3 regions of the Streptacidiphilus sp. MAP5-3 genome follow, and region 2 is predicted to be linked to each of the others. Evidence: riboswitches for the same ligand, from Rfam matches in the RefSeq annotation. Region 2 holds a riboswitch; each other region holds the start of a gene.
The links. Region 2 has a riboswitch for cyclic di-AMP ahead of ABH928_RS23955 (NlpC/P60 family protein). Riboswitches for the same ligand answer to the same signal wherever they lie in the genome.
Positions count from the first base shown of each region.

Region 1: another riboswitch for cyclic di-AMP. It lies ahead of ABH928_RS25880 (M23 family metallopeptidase); the one in region 2 lies ahead of ABH928_RS23955 (NlpC/P60 family protein).
Region 3: another riboswitch for cyclic di-AMP. It lies ahead of ABH928_RS11060 (NlpC/P60 family protein); the one in region 2 lies ahead of ABH928_RS23955 (NlpC/P60 family protein).

Region 1 covers NZ_JBGCCL010000020.1:105,478-107,734, forward strand. Annotated here, with positions in the region: gene ABH928_RS25875 (bile acid:sodium symporter family protein) at 1-662, shown strand, start outside; cyclic di-AMP (ydaO/yuaA leader) riboswitch at 694-821, shown strand; gene ABH928_RS25880 (M23 family metallopeptidase) at 834-1,583, shown strand; gene ABH928_RS25885 (hypothetical protein) at 1,875-2,174, opposite strand; gene ABH928_RS25890 (hypothetical protein) at 2,190-2,257, opposite strand, start outside.
Region 2 covers NZ_JBGCCL010000017.1:101,941-104,197, reverse strand. Annotated here, with positions in the region: gene ABH928_RS23960 (DUF4232 domain-containing protein) at 1-737, shown strand, start outside; cyclic di-AMP (ydaO/yuaA leader) riboswitch at 901-1,058, shown strand; gene ABH928_RS23955 (NlpC/P60 family protein) at 1,071-2,090, shown strand; gene ABH928_RS23950 (hypothetical protein) at 2,187-2,257, shown strand, end outside.
Region 3 covers NZ_JBGCCL010000005.1:209,372-211,628, forward strand. Annotated here, with positions in the region: gene ABH928_RS11060 (NlpC/P60 family protein) at 99-1,163, opposite strand; cyclic di-AMP (ydaO/yuaA leader) riboswitch at 1,175-1,331, opposite strand; gene ABH928_RS11065 (NlpC/P60 family protein) at 1,689-2,257, opposite strand, start outside.

The DNA.
Region 1 (2,257 bases), on a different contig from region 2:
GCCTGGTCGTGGGCAGCACGATGCTGAGCCCGCTCACCATCCCGCTCGGTCTGCACCTCGGCGGATTCCTGGCCTCCGGTCCGTACGCGGCCGACCTGCATCGTGTGGCCGAGCACGCGTGCAGCGCGTTCGCCGTCCTGGCGGTCGTGCTGCCGTGCGCGGCAGGGTTGCTGACGGGTCGCCTGCTGCCGTCCGGCGCGGCGCGGGAGCGCTGGCTGCCGGCGGTGAAGGCGGTCAACCTGCTGGTCGTGGTGACCCTCAGCTACACCAACGCCTGCGGCGCGCTGCGTCAGGTGATCGAGCGTCCTGATCCGGACTTCCTGGTGCTGGTGGTCGTCGCGGCGGCGGCGATGTGCGCGGGCTCGTTCCTGATCGGGTGGGTGCTGGCGGTCCGGCTCGGGGTTCCGCGGGCGGACGCCATCGCGTTGACGTACGCGTCGGGCATGAACAACAGCAGTGCGAGCGCGGTCGTCGCGGCCACCAGGATGCCCGGCAACCCGGCGGTGCTGTTGCCGATCCTGGCATACAGCCTGCTCCAGAAGGTGCTGGCGGGCTCCGTCGGCGCACTTGTCCGAAATGACCGACTTGATGACGAAGGTTCAGCTGGAGGCGCTGCCGTCCCAACTGCACCCCGGGAAGTACTTGGTTTCAGACGGCTTTAGTATTAACTTTCAATAACAGTACGCGCGGCCGTCGCGCGGATCGCCTAATCCTCACGGAGCCGGGGACCCACGTACCCCGGGGTGAATCGGCCTCACAGCCGTAGGAGACCGCCCTCTCCGAACCCGTCAGCTAACCCGGTCGGCGAAGGGACGGAAAGGAGCACGCCAGTCATGGCGTCATACCCGGTCGAGACCGTCGCCGAGCCTACGGCCACGGTGCCGCGCCAGCGCGGTGCCGCACTGGGCCTCGCGGCCATGGCGGTCGGTGCCAGCAGCGTCATCGGGCTGGCCGGTCCCGCCCTCGCGGCGGACCACTCCGAGCACGGTGGCCCCACCGGCACGATGCGGCTCCAGGACGACGAGCAGGTTCCGGCCAGCCACGGCTCGGACGCCGGTGTGGCCCTTGCGGACCGCATCCTCGCCCAGGCCGTCCCGCAGCGCGCCGCCGAGAACACCGCCCGCAGGGAGGCCGCGAGCGCGGCCACCGCGAAGGCGCAGGCGGTCGAACGCGCCCGCCTGGCGGAGTCGTTGGTGGCCCCCCTCACCGCGGTCCACAGCGACACAGGCCGTGGCGCGGTGGGCTCCTACTGGGCCCACCTGCACGCCGGCCTCGACCTCGCGGCCCCGGCGGGCACGGCGGTCCGCGCGATGGGCACCGGCACGATCACCGAGGCAGGCTGGGCGGGCAGCTACGGCTACCGCGTCGTCCAGACCCTGCCGGACGGCACGGAGATCTGGTACTGCCACCTCTCCGCGATCACGGTCGCGGGCGGCGGTTCGGTTGCAGCGGGCCAGCCGCTGGGTCGCGTGGGCGCGACGGCCAGCTCCACCGGCCCCCACCTCCACCTCGAGATCCGCCCGGACGGCGCCGAGCCAGTCGACCCCACGGCGTGGCTCGCTTCGCGAGGCGTGAACCTCTAGAAGCTTTCTGCAGCTGAGGTAGTTGCACCGTCTCAGGCTGCGCAGGCGGGGAAGTTGCACTATTCAGGGGCGCGGGGAACTGCGCGAGAGACCACCCCATGCGGATGACTCAGTTCGTTGAGGACCATCTGCCCCGAGTGGCTTGTCGCGCAGTTCCCCGCGCCCTGAATCGTGAAACTTCCTGCGGGAGCGCGGGCTCAGCTGGTCGCGCCCACGCGGCGGAGCCGCAGATCAGCAGAGCCCCGCGCCCCAGGGGTGTTGCCACGCCCCCTGCTTCTGACTTCTGGTCGACTACTTCCGGTCCGCCAGGGCCCAGGACGCTGCCGCCATGCCCGTGGCCACCGTCAGAACGGACGGCCAGGCGCCGATCTTCTTCGCCAGCGGGTGGGAGCCGGCGAACGCCGCCGCGTAGAGGCCGCCGAGCGCGGCGGCCGTGCGCGGGCCCGCGGACTTGCGCCACTGCAGAGCCGCTGCGCCGCCCGCCGCGGCGAGAGCGACCCCGCCGAGTTCCCTCCGCTTCGTCGCGCGGGCGACGGCAAAGCCGCCGATGAGTCCGCTCGCGGCAATCAGCGAGGAAGGGACCTGAGCCATGACCGTGAACCTCCGTCAGTTCGTGCGTGTGTTGTGCAGATGCAGGCCGATGTATCCGACATAGACCCGGCCCGTGTTCGAGC
Region 2 (2,257 bases):
AGCGCAAGCGTGCCCTGGCCGGTGCGACCGCGTGCGTCGCCGTGCTGGGAGTGTCCCTCTACCTCGTCGGCGTACCCGCGCCGCAAGGGCCGGGAGAGGTGGTCACGCCTCCGGCGTCCGCGACCCAGGCCGTGCCCACCCCCGCTCCGGTCAGCACGAGCCCCAGCCCGAGCGCGTCCCCGAGCGCCGTGCCGACCCAGGCGCCCAGCCCCACGTCGTCGAGCACGCCCACCTCGCCGCCCACAGCGCAGGCGAGCGTCTCCGCGACACCCGCACCCGGCTCCACGGGGTCCGGTTCCGGTTCCGGAGGCGGGACGCCGCTCTGCACGGCCTCGCAGCTCAGCGCGGCGCTCGGCAGCGGGAACGCGGGCGCGGGTCAGATCTACTCCTACCTGGTGGTTACCAACCACAGCTCGGCGCCCTGTCACGTCACCGGCTATCCCGGGCTGTCCATGCTGGACGCCCACGGCGCCCAGATCGGCGCGCCCGCGACGTACGAGCACATCGGGTACAGCCCTGTCGTCCTCGCGCCGGGCGCGTCGGCCAGCGACACCATCCACACCGTCAACCGGCAGACCAACAACCCGAGCGAGTGCCTCCCCACCTCCACCTCGATGCGGATCTACCCGCCTGGCAGCCGCGCCTCGTTGGTCTTCCCGGGCCAGGTGACCAACTGCGACAACCTCTTCTCGGTCACCCCCTTCGGCCCCGGCGTCACCGGCAACCCGCCTGGTTGACACTGCTTTCGGGAGTACCACCTGTTTCTCTCGTCCCGATATTGATTTCATGACGATCCGACAACTATGGTTCTGGATCGAACCGTTGCGCAGTCGACCACCCGTTCGGGGGGCCGTGACGGTCCCGCCGAGTTCGACCTGCGGCGCGGGGGTTCCCAGAGGCGGGACCTGCGAGCCGCGCGGTCGGAGCCGGGGAACCACGTTCCCGGGGTGAATCGGCGTCAGGGCCACCGGCGGAAGCGCGTGGTGGTGAGACGTCGTAGGGCCACTCTTCCGGTCCGAACCCGTCAGCTCACCCGGTAGGCGGACAAGGAAGAACGGAGTCCGCCCGTCGTGGCGTCCCACCGTCGTGCCAAGGCGCCCAGTCGCGCCCGCGTCACCCTCGTCACCGCTGCGGCGGCCACCGGCGTCGTGCTCTCCGCGCAGGCCGCCCAGGCCGCGCCCACACCGTCCACCGGCCAGCTCAAGGCGCAGCTCGACCAGCTCAACAACGAGACCGACAAAGCGGTCCAGAGCTACGACCAGGTCCAGGAGCAGGCCCAACAGCTCCAGCAGAAGGTGTCCGTGCTCCAGGACGAGATCGCCAGGGAGCAGGCCAAGGTGAACGTCCTGCTGGAGGGCGTCGGCACCTTGGCCGCGACGCAGTACGCGAACGGCAGCGTCGATCCGACCGTTCAGCTGCTGCTCAGTGCGAGCCCGGACGACTTCCTCGCCAAGGCGTCCACCATGGACGAGGTGAGCCAGAGCCAGACCGACCAGCTGGCCCAGCTCCAGGCGGAGGAGAAGATCCTCGACACGGAGAAGGCCCAGGCGGAGTCGGAGCTGGGCCGACTCGACGCCATGCTGCAGCAGGCCGCGGCGGCCAAGGCCGCGGTCATGCAGAAGGTCGCACAGACCCAGAAGCTCCTCGACTCCGTCACCGCCGCCCAGCGTGCGACGTTGACCGGCGGCGGCTCCCAGGGCAGCACCACGACCCCGAACCTCAGCGGCGCGACGCCCGGCGACTCGATCGAGATGGCGGCGTTCGCCGCGGCCAAGACACGCATCGGCCTGCCGTACCACTGGAGTTATGACGGACCGGACCAGTTCGACTGCTCGGGTCTGATGATGTGGTCCTACGCCCAGGCCGGCTACCAGCTGGGCCGGGACACCTACTCCCAGCTCACCTACGGGACCCCGGTCACCTCGGTGGCCGACCTGCGGGTGGGTGACCTGGTCTTCTTCAACGGCGGCGAGCACGTCGGGATGTACGCGGGCAACGGCTATATCCTCCACGCCCCGCACACCGGCGCCTTCGTCCGCTTCGAGCCCATGGCGACGGTCGGCACGATCTACGCGATGCGGCACATCTAGGCACGTGCGTTCACTGTGCTCGGTACGACGGATCCGTCCTCGGATCCGTCGTACGCTCGCGGACTGCTCACGCCTGCGCCGTGATGTGATGCGTGCATGGAACTCGATCCCAAGCGCCTGTTGGTCCTTCACGCGCTTGCCGAGGCCGGGGGCGTCGCCGCAGCTGC
Region 3 (2,257 bases), on a different contig from region 2:
GTACGGCCGTCCGAGTGAGGCGGGGTGAGCCGGGGTGAACGCGAACGGGCCCCGCTCCGGATCGGAGCGGGGCCCGTGGCACGCGACATGAGCCGCGATCAGATGTGACGCATCGCGTAGATGCTGCCGACCGTGTCGATCGACTCGTAGCGGACGTCCGCGCCCGTGTGCGGGGCGTGCAGGATCATCCCGTTGCCCGCGTACATGCCGACGTGCGAGTCGTCGTTGAAGAAGACGAGGTCACCCACCTGCAGGTCGGCCGTGGAGCTGACCGCCGTGCCGGCGTCGATCTGGTCGTAGGTGGTGCGGCCGATGGAGACGCCCGCCTGCGCGTAGGCCCACTGCATCAGGCCGGAGCAGTCGAAGGAGCTCGGGCCGGTCGCGCCCCAGACGTAGGGCGAGCCGATACGGGTCTGCGCCGCGGCGAAGGCGGCGGCCTCCACCGAGTTGCCCGCCGTGGACGAGCCGAGGTTGACCGAGCCGCCGGAGCTGCCGGAGTTGGCCTTGGCGGCGGCGGCCTCCGCGGCCTGGTTGGCGGCGGCCTGCGCACGGGCAACGGCGGCCTGCTGGGCCGCGGTCATCGAGTTCAGCAGCGCCTGGGTCTGCGCGATCTTCTGCTGGACCTGCGACTTCTGCGCGGACAACTGCTTGTTGGTGGCCTGGATCTGCTGGAGCGCCTGCTCGGCCTGGGCCTTCTGGCCGCCCAGGGCCTGCTCGGCGGTCTTGAGCGCCTGGATCTGGCTCGCCTGGCTGTCCGTGACCTGGCCCAGCGAGGAGGCCTTGGTGAGGTAGTCCGTCGGGCTCGAGGAGAGGAGCAGCTGGACGGTCGGGTCGACGGCGCCGTCCGCGTACTGCTGGTTCGCGATCTCGCCGACCGACTCGAGCTTGGTGTTGACGTCCGCCTGCTGACGGGCGATCTGCTGCTGCAGAGTGTTGACCTTGCCCTGCTGCTGCTGGAGCTCCGACTGGGCCTGGTCGTACTTCTGGATCGCGGTGTCGGACTCGACGTTGAGCTGCTGGAGCTGGGCCTGAAGCTGGCTGATGGTCGGCTTCGGCGCTGCCTGCGCCGTCTGGGCCGAGACCGCCACCGCGGTGGCGGCGGCTGCCGTGAGAACGGTTATGCGGGTACGACTGGGGGACTTGGGACGACGATGGGACGCCACGAAGGCGACACTCCTTCTTCCTACGTCCGCCTACCGGGTGAGCTGACGGGTTCGGACCAGGAAGTAGGCCCTACGACGCTTCATCGGTCCGGATTCACACCGGCCGACCGGGCGCCGATTCACCCCGAGGAAGGTGGGTCCCCGGCTCCGACTCGACGGCTTCCCCAGTTGGGCCGCCCTGGGTGCCGGATGGCCCTGCCGCGTCGTCGAACTCGACGGTAACCGCCGCTGTCGCCCGGGATGGGCGAACGCCTGCGCGGAGGTTCGGCCCATGACCCTAGTGACCGAACCGTGATCAGTTCAAATCCTTGTCAGAAAAAACACGAGTCACTTACGACGACTCGTCACCCAGGGGACACAACGTAGCCACGCCATGACCAACGGCCATGACATGGGGGCCAATTCGGTCATTCGCCCGCAGGATGAGGCGATTTCGTGCGCATGACCTGTGAGTGGATTCACAGATCCGTCGGCGCGCCACATTCCGGCGCGTCAGCTGACGCACCGGAACACTGACAGACGAGATCACATGCGGCGGATCGCGACAATCGAGCCGAAGTAGGACAACGGCTGCACCGAGACGTCGTAGCCGTACTCCGGCGCGTTGAGCAGCATGCCGTTTCCGGCGTACAGGCCGACGTGGCCGCCCTGCTCCAGGACGATGATGTCGCCGGGCTGTGCGTCGGCCAGGCTCGCCACCGGCGAACCCACCGACTCGTCGGAGTAGGAGGAGTGCGGCAGCGAGACGCCCGCCTGGCCGTACGCCCACATGACCAGGCCCGAGCAGTCGAAGCCGGACGGGGTCGAACCACCCCACAGGTAGGGGGTCTTGCCGATCCACTGCTCGGCCGCCAGCATCGCGGTGCGCGCCGTGGAGGAGATGCCGCTCAGGTCGATGGTGCCGTTCCAGTTGCTGGTGGAGCCACCGCTACCGTAACCGCCGCCGTTATTGGCGTTGTTGACCGCGGCCTGCTCGGCGGCAGTCAGCGTGCTGAGGATCGACTGCGCGTGGGCCAGCTTGGCCAGCGCCTCCGACTTCGCCGCGCTCATCTGCGAGAGCAGCGCCTGCTCCTGGGCCAGCTCGGACGCGGCCT